3 regions of the Methylosinus sp. R-45379 genome follow, and region 2 is predicted to be linked to each of the others. Evidence: predicted binding sites of a transcription regulator. Region 2 holds the regulator's gene; each other region holds the start of a gene.

Region 1 (4,199 bases), on a different contig from region 2:
ATCCGCGTGGCCATGGTCGACAGCTCGTGGATCCGAAGCTGGTCATTGGGGCGTCGACGAAGCGTCAGTGCGAGATAGGCGCGGTCGCCGAAGGCGTCGCGCAGCCGGCGCAATCGCAGGCCGCAGGTCTCATCGGCCTCGTCGGGAACGAGGACGCCGATCAGGCCATCGCCGTAGGCGACGAGATCGGCCCATTCGAGGATGCATTTCGCCTTGCCGCCGCGCTTCTTGCCGAGCGACAGCAGTCGGCAGAGCCGGCCATAGGCGGCGCGGTCGGTCGGATAGACCAGCACCGACATGCCGTCCATGAGATCGAGGCGACAGCCGACGATCAGGCGCACGCCGGTCGCCTTGGCGGCCTCGAATGCGCGTACGACGCCGGCCAGCGAGTTGCGGTCGACCACGGCGACCGCTTCGACGCCCTGAAGCGCCGCCTGGGCGAAAAGCTCATCGCAGGATGACGCGCCGCGCAGAAACGAAAAATGCGACGTGACCTGCAGCTCGGCGTAGCGGAATGGGCCGCTCATCCGAACACTCCGTGAAGGAACCAGCGCTGCGAGCCGCTGTTTGGATTCTCTCCATCTCCAGAGCGGAAGATCCAATAGCGTTCGCCGGCGTCATCCTCGACGCGGAAATAGTCACGCACGGCGGTCAGCTCGGCATCGCGCCGCCACCATTCGCCGCGGATGCGCTCGGGTCCGTCGGCCCGGCGGACGCGCCGCCGGACGCCGCGCCAGGTGAAGGCGACCGGCGGATGATCCGGCAGCGCGGCCATTGTCTCGATCGGCTCGGGCGACGGCAACAGCCGCGATGGCCGAGGCCAGCGCCCCTGCCATGTCTCGCCGGTGTCCGGCGCCATGGGCGGAATTCGGCGCACCGAGCGCTCGGGCGTCTCGGTGGCGACCGGCGCAGCTCGGTAGAGGCTACGCTCGCCGACGCGGTTGACGAGGGTGTCGACGAGATCGGACACGTCCGGCGCTCCGTCATCGACCATCGCGGTCAGGGTCTGCTTTTCCGCGAGCGGCTCGGCCAGTGTCGCGGCGAGGCTGAGGGTTTCGATGCCGAAGCCGGGCTCGATCGTGTCGATCTTGTCGGTCAGCAGCCGCGTGAGGCGCTTCACGTCGCGCACCGGCATGGCGACCCCGACACGGACCGCCTGCAGGCGATCGTCGACCCGGTGACAAATGAGATCGAGGCGCTTGGCCCCCAGTCCCTCGGCCTCCAGTCCGGCGCAGAGCTGGACGACCAGCTCGCCGATATGGCGAGCGATGGTCTCGGCCGCGCCGATGGGCTCCGCGAAATTGCGCTTCACCTCGATCAGCTCGTCGGGTCGGATCGGCTCGATTGGCTCGCTGAGAATCCCCAGGGCCTGATCGATGCGGCGGCCGAGCTGCGGCCCGAAGCGCAGAGTAAGTGGCGCGCGCGGTTGCGCGAGGAGATCGCCGATCCGCGCGAAGCCGAGAACATGGAGCGCCGCGACCATGTCGGCAGGCAGGCGAAGCGCGGCGAGCGGAAGGCCCGTCAGCACGGAACCGCCATGGCCGAGCGGCGCGATCAGCACGGGCCGCGCAGTGTAGCGAGCCAAGGCGTGCGCCGCACCCCAGCTGTCGGCGATCGCCGCACGCGCGCGCACGCCGGACGATGAAAGCCTGTCGATCAGGCCGGCGAGCATGGTCTCTTCGCCGCCGTGAAGATGATCGGCGCCGGTGGAGTCGATCACCAAGCCGTCCGGGGGATCGGCTGCGACGATCGGCGCGTAGCGTCGGAGCGCCCACAGCGCGAGACGGTCGAGGCCCTGGGCGTCGGCCGCGGGGTCGTGATCTCGAACGACGAGGCCCTGCACGAGAATCCGCGCCTTGGCGGCCGACATTCCGACGCGCGCGCCGGCGGCGACGGCGGCCGCGTCGGCAGCCCACACCACTTGCCTCCTCCCATCGTGGCCAATCAGGACGAGCGGCGTCTCAGCCGGCGGCGCCGCGTCGCCGGCCTGTCGTCGAAGCCGGTCTGTGGGCCAGCTCGGCAGGAACAGCGAGACGACCCGAACCATCACACGCCTCCACCTCGAAATCCGCGCTTTCACCGGCGCGGACGCGGATCAGCTCCAGGAGCCAACGGTGGCGGCCGACGCCGGGGACCGGCAGAGCCGCCGAGGGCATGACCGAGACGCGCCATCGGGTCGCCGCGGCAGTCGGCTGACCGAAGTCGACGGCTTCGGATTGCCGGCGCCAGCGCCGCAATGCGAGACCGATCGAGCCGCTTCCCTCGGCGCAGAGCTGGAGACGCCGGGACGCGGTCATGTCGAGACGCGCGACTTCTCCGACGACCGCGCCGAGACCGCCGTGCCGCAAGCCTTCCTCGACACATGCGAGCACGGTCTTGTCGTTGCCGGCCTCGACATAGATCACGCGATCGGGCGCCAAGCCCGCTTGCGCCAGCGCCGGGGCGAAGAGGTCGGATCGCGTGATGACCCAGAGAACCTTGCCTTTCGTGCGTGTCGCGATCCCGGCGGCGAACAGCGCTGCGGCCGCGCCGTCCACGGCGCCGTTGCCGCCGCCAGCGATCTCATGGAGCGCGCCGAGGGGGAGACCGCCGCCCGGAAGACGCGCGTCGATGTCGGCGATCCCGAACGGAAGGACCGATTTGACGCGCCGGGCACGGCCTTCGATCTTCTCGATCTGCGCGCGCAACGACTCTATGGCGGGCTGGTGCCGCAAGCGCCTTCTCGACCGCTGGGTGTGGGCTCAATGTCATGTTCCCTAAATGTTCTCCCCTTCGAGGTCGGGAGTCAAGAGGACGGGGTTGCGGATATCTCTGTGCGCAGAAGGCCGCGCTAACAAGGTTAACGCCCATGAAGAATGCCTTCCTGCATGGAAAAGGTATGGTGGCCAATACCGTCCGCCGGCCCAACGACCGGTAGTGTCGCTTTACACAACCCGCTAGTCTATCGCGGGTGCGCTAAGCCGAACTAACGGCCTGTTCCGACGCAGGTGCTCTTGGTCGCGGGAACCGGCGTTTGCTGAGGAATGTGCCGCCGAGTGTTCGGTCGCCGCCGCGTCTGCCCCCGGTTGGGCGGCCCGGCAGGCGCGCGCGAGCTGGTGATTCGTCCGTTCAACTCTGGATGGTTAATAATTAAAGTCGAAATTGGGGCGAATCACCCAAAGCAATCGCCTCGCGGCAAAGGCAATCGATGAGTCTTCTCGATATTGAGAAGCCCGTGAAGGCGACGGCGGCGGGGCAGTACCTCGGGTACTCGCTCCAACAGCTGCGCCTGTGCCACCACCTGCTGAAGGTCCCCGACGGCGATACCGTCTCGCTTGAATATATCGACGACGTCGGTGTTCACCGCGCGGATGGGACTTTGCTGCTCGAGCAGTCTAAGAGCGCCCTAACCGGCAATCCCGCGGCGGACCGGGCGGAGGACCTCTGGAAATCGTTCGCCAATTGGGCGCACCTGTGCGCCGACGGGACGATCGACCCGAACACCACCGACTTCCGCCTGTACGTCACCCCGGTGAAGACGGGCGCGCTAGTTGGCCAGCTCCACGCAGCGACGGCCAAAGAGGCCGTCGCTGCGGCGCTCGCGAAAATCAAAAAATTGGTCGATCCGAAGAAGCCCGACGTGGGGTGCGCGCCCTACGTCGCGGGTTTCCTGAAAGCTGGCGACGCCGTTTGCAGCCTGATAATCTCACGATTCCAGCTGATGACGGAAGCCGACCCAGTCGAGAGCGTGCGGGAATTCGTTCGCGCTGGCGTTCCGTTCGAGGCGCAGAACGACCTCACCGCCGCCGCCGTCGGCATGGCACGAGATCGCATCGACAAACTCATCCGAGGCCAGAAGACGCCGGTGCTATCAGCGACCAATTTCCGGCGCCAGTTCCAGACCTTCGCGCGGCGATCCAACCTGACGAACCTCCTGACGTCGAAGGCGCCAGAGCCGTCGCAGAACGCGATCCGGGATCTGGTCAACATTGCGCCGACCTTCGTTCGCCAGCTTCAGGCCATCAACGCCAGTAGCGACATGCTGGTCACAGCCGTTAGCGACTACCTGCGCACCACGACGGACAAGGTCCTCTGGGCCGACGAGGGGACTATTGTCGAGGAATCGCTCGACGATCTCGACGCCCAGCTCGTGCGTCGGCACGCGATCGTCCGTGATGAGGTTGAAGACACACACGCCGCCAAGGACGAGCCGTCCCGGG
Region 2 (4,199 bases):
AGCTCCTCACGACCCATCATTGCCGCCCCCGAGCTCGCTGCGGTCTCGTGACGCTCGCGCGAGTGAACGAGAAAAACAGCGGGAAGCTCTCACCGCTCCTTCGCCGCGCCCGCCTCCGGCTCGACGCGCGGCAGCAGCGGCGCGGCCGCGCCCGAGCGCTTGATCAGCGCGGCGGCGTCCGGCGCGAAGACGGGATCGTCCCAGGCGCCGGAGAGATCGAAGCCGATCTGCACGCCCTTCTCGCGCGGCTTGCCGGCGGCGTCGGCCTCATTGGCCTGCGCCTTCATCGCGAGGCTGCGCTCGGGAATGCGCGTCTGGCCGGCGAAGGCCAGCGCGAAGCCCGGCCCATGCGCCTGGCCGTCCTCTATATTCGCGGTTCCTTTGACGATCTTGATGGTCGCGCTGGCGCGATCCACCAGCGAATGGCCGGAGCGAATATCCATCGCGCTCGACAAAGGCCGCTTGTCGACGCGGCGCAGCGCGCGCTCGAGATCTATGCCGCCGACCTCGCCCTCGCTCAGCGTGAGGCTGGCGCGGCCGTCGAGATCGCGCGTGATCTGCGCGACGCTGTCGCCAGTGGCGTCGAGCGTGAAATTGGCGTCCAGCGCGCCGCCGAGATCGGGCCGTGCGGCGAGGTCCCAGGCGAGCGCGCCGGCGTCGACCCCGGTCAGCTGCGCATTGCCGTGAAACTCCAGCGCGCCCGCCGCATTGGCGGCGAAAGTGGCGCGGCCCTTCACCGTCCCCTTATAGGCCTGCGCCTCGGCGAGCGAGAGCTCGAGCCTTCCGCCGCGCAGCAGCAGCGATAGAGCGGCGTCCTCGAGATTCAGCCGCAATATGCGGGCGCGCGTCGCCGAAAGGCGCAGATCGACATCGGCGTCCTGAATATTCGGCAGGACGAAAGCGTCGCGGCTCCATTGGCCGTCGGCGCCGGAGAGCGGCGGCAGATCGGCGATCATCGGCTTCAGCGACACGAAATTGCTGGCGAGAGTCGCATGGACGATGGGCTTTTCGCCCTCGTGCCGCAGCGCGAATGTGCCCTCGAACTCATTGTCGTCGGCCGAGAGCTTCACATCGGTCAGCTGAAAATCGCGCAGGCCGACGCTGGCCTTGGCGGAGAGCTGCACATTCTCGAAGGCGCCGGGCAGCGGCGCGCTCACCTTGGCGAGGCCGAGCGCATGGCGCAGCGAGGGCGAAGAGGCGTTGAGCCGCCCCATATAGCGCGGCTTGGCGCCGATCTGGCCGAAGCCTTCCGCCTCCAGCCGCACGCTGTCCGAATCGAGCCGCACAGTGACCGGCGTCTGCTCGCCGCGCAGCAGCGCGCCGGGCTTCAGCACCCAGAGCATGGCGCGCGGCCGCTCGCCGCCCCAGGAGAAAGCGGCGTCGAGCGTCGCCGGCGAGCCGACGGTGCGCCAATCGAGCGTCGCGTCAATGTCCTGCAGCGTTTCCTCGCCGCCCGAATATTTGAGCCTTGCGACGCCGGAGACGATGGAGACGCCGCCGAGCCGGGCGCGATCGGCCTTCTCGGCCGCCGGCGTCGAGGGCCGCGCCGCCGCGGCGCGCACAGCTGCGCCGGACGTGCTCATCGGCTTGCGATCGAGATCGACCTCTATGGCGGGGCGGATGAGCTCGATATCGGCGATTTCCAAACGGCCGGCCAGCAGCGGCAGCAGCAGCACATTGCCGTGCAGCCTCTCCGCCTCGATGGTCAGCGCGGCGGTGGGATCGGCGAAGGCGATGCTGTCTATGGTGATGTGCGGGCGCGGCAGCAGCGAGAAGGTCGAGCGGCCTTTGGCGGCGATGAACAGGCCGGATGAGGCGTTGAGCTGGCCCGAAATCTCCTCGAGCAGCGCATTGGTCGAGAAGGTCCAAGGCGCGAGCGCCGCGCCGAGCGCCACTGCGGCGACGGCGCCGAGAGCGATCAGCCAGCGGCGCGAGAGGCGCGGGAAAGGCAGGCGGCGGCTTTGGCCCAAGGGCTTCGATCCTTCGATTTCGCGCATCGGGCCGGTCGAGTGCGACATTCCATCGTCCATGAAAAAAAGGCGGGGCGGCCACGGGCCGCTGGCGACACAGCGCGCGCCCTCGGCGAGGGCGCGAGACGAGAGCAACATGCCTTTATCGCTCTGCCGCTACGCGAAAAGGCCCGCGCGCCAAAAGCGCGCGAGGCCGGACCATGGCGGCAAAGGGCGGCGAGATCGTGGCGGCGCGAGGCCCTCAGTATTTGCGCAGAAGGCTGACCAGACGGCCTTGGATGCGGACGCGATCAGGCCCGAAAATGCGCGTCTCATAGGCCGGATTGGCGGCCTCGAGCGCTATTGACGCGCCGCGCTTGCGCAGGCGCTTCAATGTCGCCTCCTCGTCGTCGATGAGGGCGACGACGATATCGCCGGTGTCGGCGCTGTCCTGCTTCTTCACCACGACGACGTCGCCGTCGAGAATGCCGGCCTCGATCATCGAATCGCCGCGCACCTCGAGCGCGAAATGCTCGCCGCCGCCGAGCATATCCGGCGGCAGGCTGATGGTGTGGCTGCGATTCTGCAGCGCGGAAATGGGCGTGCCGGCGGCGATGCGGCCCATGACCGGGATCGCCACCTGCTGATCGGACTCGGGCTCGCCGGCCGGGACGGGGCGCACGCGGCCGAGCGCGCCCTCTATGACCGAGGGCGAGAATTTGCCGCCGCGCGCGGCGACGCGGGGCGTCGCCGATTCGGGCAGGCGCAACACCTCGAGCGCGCGGGCGCGATTGGGCAGACGGCGAATGAAGCCGCGCTCCTCGAGCGCGAGAATGAGCCTGTGAATGCCGGATTTGGAGCGCAGATCGAGCGCGTCCTTCATCTCGTCGAAGGAGGGCGGCACGCCAGTCTCCTTCAGGCGCTCATGGATGAAGCGCAGCAGATCGCTCTGTTTCTTGGTCAGCATGGAAGCCCCCCGGCGCCGCCCGCCCGCGTCGCGCCACGTCCGAACCTAGCCATGATGGCGCGGGTTCATAAACAAATCATGAACGGGAGGATAGGCGTTCTCGGTGCGTTCCGCAAGGGAGACTCTTCGGCGGTCCTTGGTCAGGGAGCATGAATGCATTTCCAGTCAGAAACATCGTGATCCAAATCTATTCGGGCTCGCTGAGAACGCCATTCAAGCGATTTATCCCGACTGTTAATGACAAACCACTGCCCTCGGTCATTAACATTGTCCCGTCCCGAAGAACGGAATGGCCCCGCAATCACCCCGTTTTCATACCCCTTTGAGATGACGCTAAACTTGTCGGTATCACAAAACCAATCAGGCCAACCCAATTGCACGCCTCCAGGCACACGCTTGTTAATTTCATGCCAGTATTTTGCTACCCCTCCGCGAGGAGAAACTTTGTTTGGCGGGACCCCTAGTTGTTGTCTCACATACGCCTCATCGAACCACTCTTTCTCGACTACAACTTCTGCTGGCGGGAACATAAAAGCCTCGTTTGTTGATAACAATACATAAAGATCAGATCGTGAGCTAAAAAATAAAATAGTAGCCCCACTGTCAAAATGGGTCTGCGACGCCACATCACTCTTCTGAACAGCCCAATGCTCAACCGATAATTTTCCCCCAAACTCTTTAGCCGTGTCAAAAACTTCTCGGTCAATATTCGATAAGAAAAACCTATCTTTATTTAGCTGAAAAATGCCAAGAATTATTGCGGAAAAGACGGCGCCAGCCACGAACCATATCAGACGCCCCTTCATGTCATTTCGAGCAAGAAAAACTAGATACCCGGATGCCACGGCAGCGGCTAGGAGAACGACGGTCGCCGCGATAGGCAACCCTTCCCAGTAGGCGGAAACGAGGGCCGGCAACGAGGTTGCAAAGGGCCAAATTTGCGAACCGGCATTTATTATAACATCAACTATCCGTTGATGTGACGCCGTTGCGGGCTCAGATTCTCTAGTTTCCATTCGCTAAGAATAGCAGAGTTCTTGCTTGATTCGAAGAGTCGCTCACACAGGCTACGATCCTACGGTTCCGCCCCTCTACTGCGCCGCCGCCGCCTCCACCCCCAGCATCGGCCGCACATGCCGCGCGAAATCCTCTAGCGAGCGCAAGTTCTTCTCCGGATCCCGCGAGATCGGCTTCAGCAATATCGCCCGCGCGTCGGTCTCCTCGCGATAGGCGGCGATCTTCTCCGCCACTTCGTCGAAATCGCCGATCAGCGAGCGTTGCAG
Region 3 (4,199 bases), on a different contig from region 2:
CGGCGTCGGTCATCACGATGATCTTGTCGTAGCGCAAATCCTCGTCGCGATAATGCGAGCCGATTCCACAGCCGAGCGCCTGCACCAGATCAGCGAGCTGCTGATTGGCGGCGAGCTTCTCGCGCCCCGCCGAGGCGACATTGAGAATCTTGCCGCGCAGAGGCAGCACGGCCTGGCTGGCGCGGTCGCGCGCGGCCTTGGCGGAGCCGCCAGCGGAATCGCCCTCGACGATGAAAATCTCCGAGCCTTGCGATGACGTATTGGTGCAATCGGCGAGCTTGCCCGGCAGGCGCAATTTGCGCGTCGGGGATTTCCTGGCCTGCTCCTTCTCGGCGCGTCGGCGAAGCCGCTCCTCGGAGCGCTCCACCGCGAAATCGAGGAGCTTGGTCGCCTGCGACGGTGCGCCGGCGAGCCAATGGTCGAAAGCGTCGCGCACCGTCCCTTCGACGAGGCGCGAAGCCTCGACATTCATCAGCCGCGTCTTGTTCTGGCCCTGGAATTCCGGCTCGCGAATAAAGACGGAGATCATCGCCGCCGACTGGCCCATGAGGTCCTCGGCCGTCACATTGGCGGCGCGCTTGGCCTGGCCGATGCGCTCGGCGTGATCCTTCAAGCCGCGCAGCAGAGCGAGGCGAAAGCCCGCCTCATGCGTGCCGCCGTCCGGCGTCGGAATCGTGTTGCAATAGGAGTGGGAAAAACCGTCCTCATTGGAGAACCAGGCGATGGCCCATTCGAGCGAGCCATGGCCGCCCTCGCGCTGCACCTTGCCGACGAAGGGCTGATCGGCGACCAGCTCCTTGCCCTCGGTCTCGCGCGTGAGATAATCGCGCAACCCGCCGGGGAAACGCAGCACGGCCTCGGCCGGCACATCCGAGCCCGGCTCGATCAGCGCCGGAGCGCAATGCCAGCGAATCTCGACGCCGCCGAAGAGATAGGCCTTGGAGCGCGCCATGCGGAACAGCCGCGCCGGCCGCCAATGCGTCGCCGGGCCGAAGATTTCCGCGTCCGGCTTGAAGCGCACCTTAGTGCCGCGGCGATTGGCGATGCGGCCGAGCTTTTCAAACTTGCTGGCGACGAGGCCGCGCGAGAAGACCTGACGATAGAGCTGCTGCTCTCTGGCCACCTCGACCTCAACCCTCTCCGACAGGGCGTTGACTACGGACACGCCGACACCATGCAGGCCGCCGGAGGTTTGATAGGCCCCCGAATCGAATTTGCCGCCGGCGTGCAGCATGGTCATCGCGACTTCGAGCCCGGTCTTGTCCGGAAACCGCGGGTGTCGATCGATCGGAAAACCGCGGCCATTATCCACGACGGTGAGCCAGCCCTCCGGCTCGAGCGTGACCTCTATGAAGCTGGCGTGGCCGGCGACGGCCTCGTCCATCGCATTGTCCAGCACCTCGGCGAAGAGGTGATGCATGGCGGCCTCGTCCTTGCCGCCGATATACATGCCCGGCCGCCGCCGCACCGGCTCCAGCCCCTCGAGCACCTCGATAGAGGCGGCGTCATATTCCGCCGGCGCCTTGGGCGCTTTCGCGGCGGGAGCGGCGGCGGCGGGCTTGCGCGGAGCGCCGCCGAAGAGATCATCGGATTTGGCCATGGAGGGGATTTTAGCGATTCGCGAGGGGGAGCGCGAGGGGGTACGAGAACATACAATGAACTTCTTTGAATAGGGACGTCCGCCTATCTCGCGCTCTGCCTGTTCCAAGCCGACCAAAACGAAAGCTGCGCCGGACCTGGAGAAGAATCGGGTTGAGGTTTCCTCATCCTGAGGAGGCGGCGCAGCCGCCGTCTCGAAGGACGAGAAAACCGTCAGCGCCGCCTTCTGGAGATCGCCCTCGTGCTTCGAGACGGTCGCTTCGCGACCTCCTCAGCATGATGGCGAGGGGGATTGCCCTTCGCGCGCCCGCCTCACCCAGCAATTGATCGAAAATCTCCCATCGGCAAAGGCGCTCGCGCAGCGCGTCGTCCGCACCTCATGCAATGCGGCGGACGGAAAAGCGACGAGACGATCATAGACCGGCGCTATGTCCGCAAAGCCGTCCGGCGAAAAGAGCCGCAGCGCGCCGCCCTCGAAACGCTTGGGCAGCGCGTGAAAATAATAGACGAGCGTGAGCGCCCGCACGCTGTCGTGTCCATCCGGCCGCGGCGGCGCATCGGCGTGGCGCTTGAAGAAGCCGCCGTCGCCGTAGCGCACCATCTCCATCTCTTTTTTCGTTTCGGCTGGCAAGCCGACATCGAGCTCATGCGTCAGTTGCGCGAGGATGGCGTCGACAGATGCGGAGAAAGCCGCGCGCAGCGGGCCGAGCTCGAGAAGATGCGAAGAATCGCGCACCGACGTATCGACGCGCGCCTCGCGCTCGGCTGTATAGAAACGCGATTGGTGAAATTCGCTCTCATGCTCCAGCGCGAATTGCATCAGCTCGCCTGCGCGCGCCGCGCCGAGAAAGCCGTCGATGACGACATGCGCAGGCGTGGCGGCGGCGGTCATAGGCGCATCCATTGCGGCGACAGGAGCGCTCGATAGAGCACAGAAAGCCGCACCTTGAAAAGCCGCGCCGCGCTCAGCCATGCAAAGCCGCGAAACGCGCCTTTCGCTCGGCGAAACGCGGCGATACGAATTCGACCAGCGCCGCGCCCGCCGTCTCTGGACGCCCGCTGTCGAAAGGCGGCGCCGGCGCATATTCGATCGACAATTGGATTGCGCGCGCGACCTGCTCGCCAGCGATATCGGCTGCGAGCGTCAAAGCGAAATCAATGCCCGCCGTCACGCCGCCGCCGGTGACGACACGGCCGTCACGCACGACGCGCGCGCCGTCGGGAACGGCACCGAACAATGGCAGAAGATCGCGCCAGGCCCAATGGCAGGCCGCGCGCTTGCCACGCAGCAGGCCCGCGGCGCCGAGCAGCAGCGAGCCGTTGCAGACCGAGGTCACATAGCGCGCGCCTTCCGCGAGCCGCGCGATCTGCTCGAGAAATTCGCGATCGACCGACGCCGCCTCGACGCCGGGGCCGCCGGGAACGCAGAGGAGATCGCAGCGCTCCACGCCGGCGAGCATGCGCGTCGAGCCGAATTCGAGTCCCGTGTCCGAAGCGACGCCGCCGCCCTCGCGCGAGGCGACGACGACCTCCGCGCCGGTCAGCCGCGACAGCACCTCGAAAGGCCCGGTGAAATCGAGCTGGGTGAGACGCGGAAAAATCGCGAAGACGATGCGAAAGCTTTGGTCCGACATTGCGAGCCTCCCCCTTGTTGACGAAGGCAGAGTAGCGCCGCTAGGCTCTGTCTCAAATGACGGTTTTCCCACTTTTCCAGACAGGGCCATGAGCGCACGGATCATCGCTCTGCTGATCTTCGAGGATTTTCAGATTCTCGATGCGGCGGGTCCGATCGCCGCATTCGAGATTGCCGCGCGCATCGTCCCCGACGCCTATGCGATACGGACCATCGCCGCCGCGCCGGGCCTCGTGCGCTCCTCTTCCGGCGTCGCCATAGCGGCCGCGAGCTTCGCGGCGGCGCGACGTTGCGACACGCTGCTGATCGCCGGAGGCCTCGGCACGCGCGCCGCCGCCACGGACAGAGCGACTCTCGCTTTCGCCGCGCGAACATCGACGCGCGCGCGACGTGTGGCGAGCGTGTGCTCGGGCGCCTATGTGCTGGCGGCGGCAGGGCTTCTCGACGGCCGCAGAGCGACGACGCATTGGAGCCGCAGCGGCGATTTTCAGCGACGCTTTCCCAAGGTTCGGCTGGAGCCGGATTTGATCTTCGTGCGCGACGGGCCGATCTGGACCTCCGCCGGAATCACCGCGGGGATCGATCTCGCGCTGGCGATGATCGACGACGATCTCGGCGAGGATATCGCGCGCGCCGTGGCGCGGCAGCTCGTCGTCTATCATCGGCGCCCGGGCGGGCAATCGCAATTTTCCGCGCTGCTGGAATTGGAGAGCCGGCAAGACAAATTCGCGACGCTGCTGCGCTGGGCGAGCGAGCGTCTGCGCCAGCGCCTCACAGTGGAGGAGCTTGCCGAGCAGGCCGCGATGAGCCCACGCAATTTCGCACGCGCTTTCTCCCGCGCCACCGGAGCGACGCCCGCCAAGGCGATCGAGCGCCTGCGTCTCGACAGAGCGAAGAGCGCGCTGGAGAGCGGCGCCGGCGCGATCGAGCAAATCGCGCGCGACAGCGGCTTTCACGATCCAGAACG

What was found. The regulator LexA, encoded in region 2, represses DNA repair genes until DNA is damaged. The targets are predictions, from matches to a motif close to TGTTCNNNNTGTGTTCNG.
Region 1: a site for LexA is predicted at 2,751-2,768, ahead of A1351_RS11995 (ImuA family protein). Genes of this name have one in related genera too.
Region 3: a site for LexA is predicted at 1,645-1,662, ahead of parE (DNA topoisomerase IV subunit B). Genes of this name have one in related genera too.

What each region holds. Positions count from the first base shown of each region.
Region 1 is NZ_LUUM01000250.1:78-4,276, reverse strand. Features, by position in the region: gene A1351_RS12005 (error-prone DNA polymerase) at 1-527, opposite strand, end outside; gene A1351_RS12000 (DNA polymerase Y family protein) at 524-2,047, opposite strand; gene A1351_RS11995 (ImuA family protein) at 1,962-2,714, opposite strand; partial or broken gene A1351_RS11990 (hypothetical protein) at 3,188-4,199, shown strand, end outside.
Region 2 is NZ_LUUM01000286.1:23,716-27,914, forward strand. Features, by position in the region: gene A1351_RS19795 (hypothetical protein) at 1-20, opposite strand, end outside; gene A1351_RS19800 (AsmA family protein) at 90-1,970, opposite strand; gene lexA (transcriptional repressor LexA) at 2,212-2,916, opposite strand; gene A1351_RS24925 (hypothetical protein) at 3,057-3,722, opposite strand; gene A1351_RS19810 (LLM class flavin-dependent oxidoreductase) at 4,008-4,199, opposite strand, start outside.
Region 3 is NZ_LUUM01000274.1:34,742-38,940, forward strand. Features, by position in the region: gene parE (DNA topoisomerase IV subunit B) at 1-1,600, opposite strand, end outside; gene A1351_RS17410 (2OG-Fe(II) oxygenase) at 1,871-2,491, opposite strand; gene A1351_RS17415 (DJ-1/PfpI family protein) at 2,565-3,233, opposite strand; gene A1351_RS17420 (GlxA family transcriptional regulator) at 3,334-4,199, shown strand, end outside.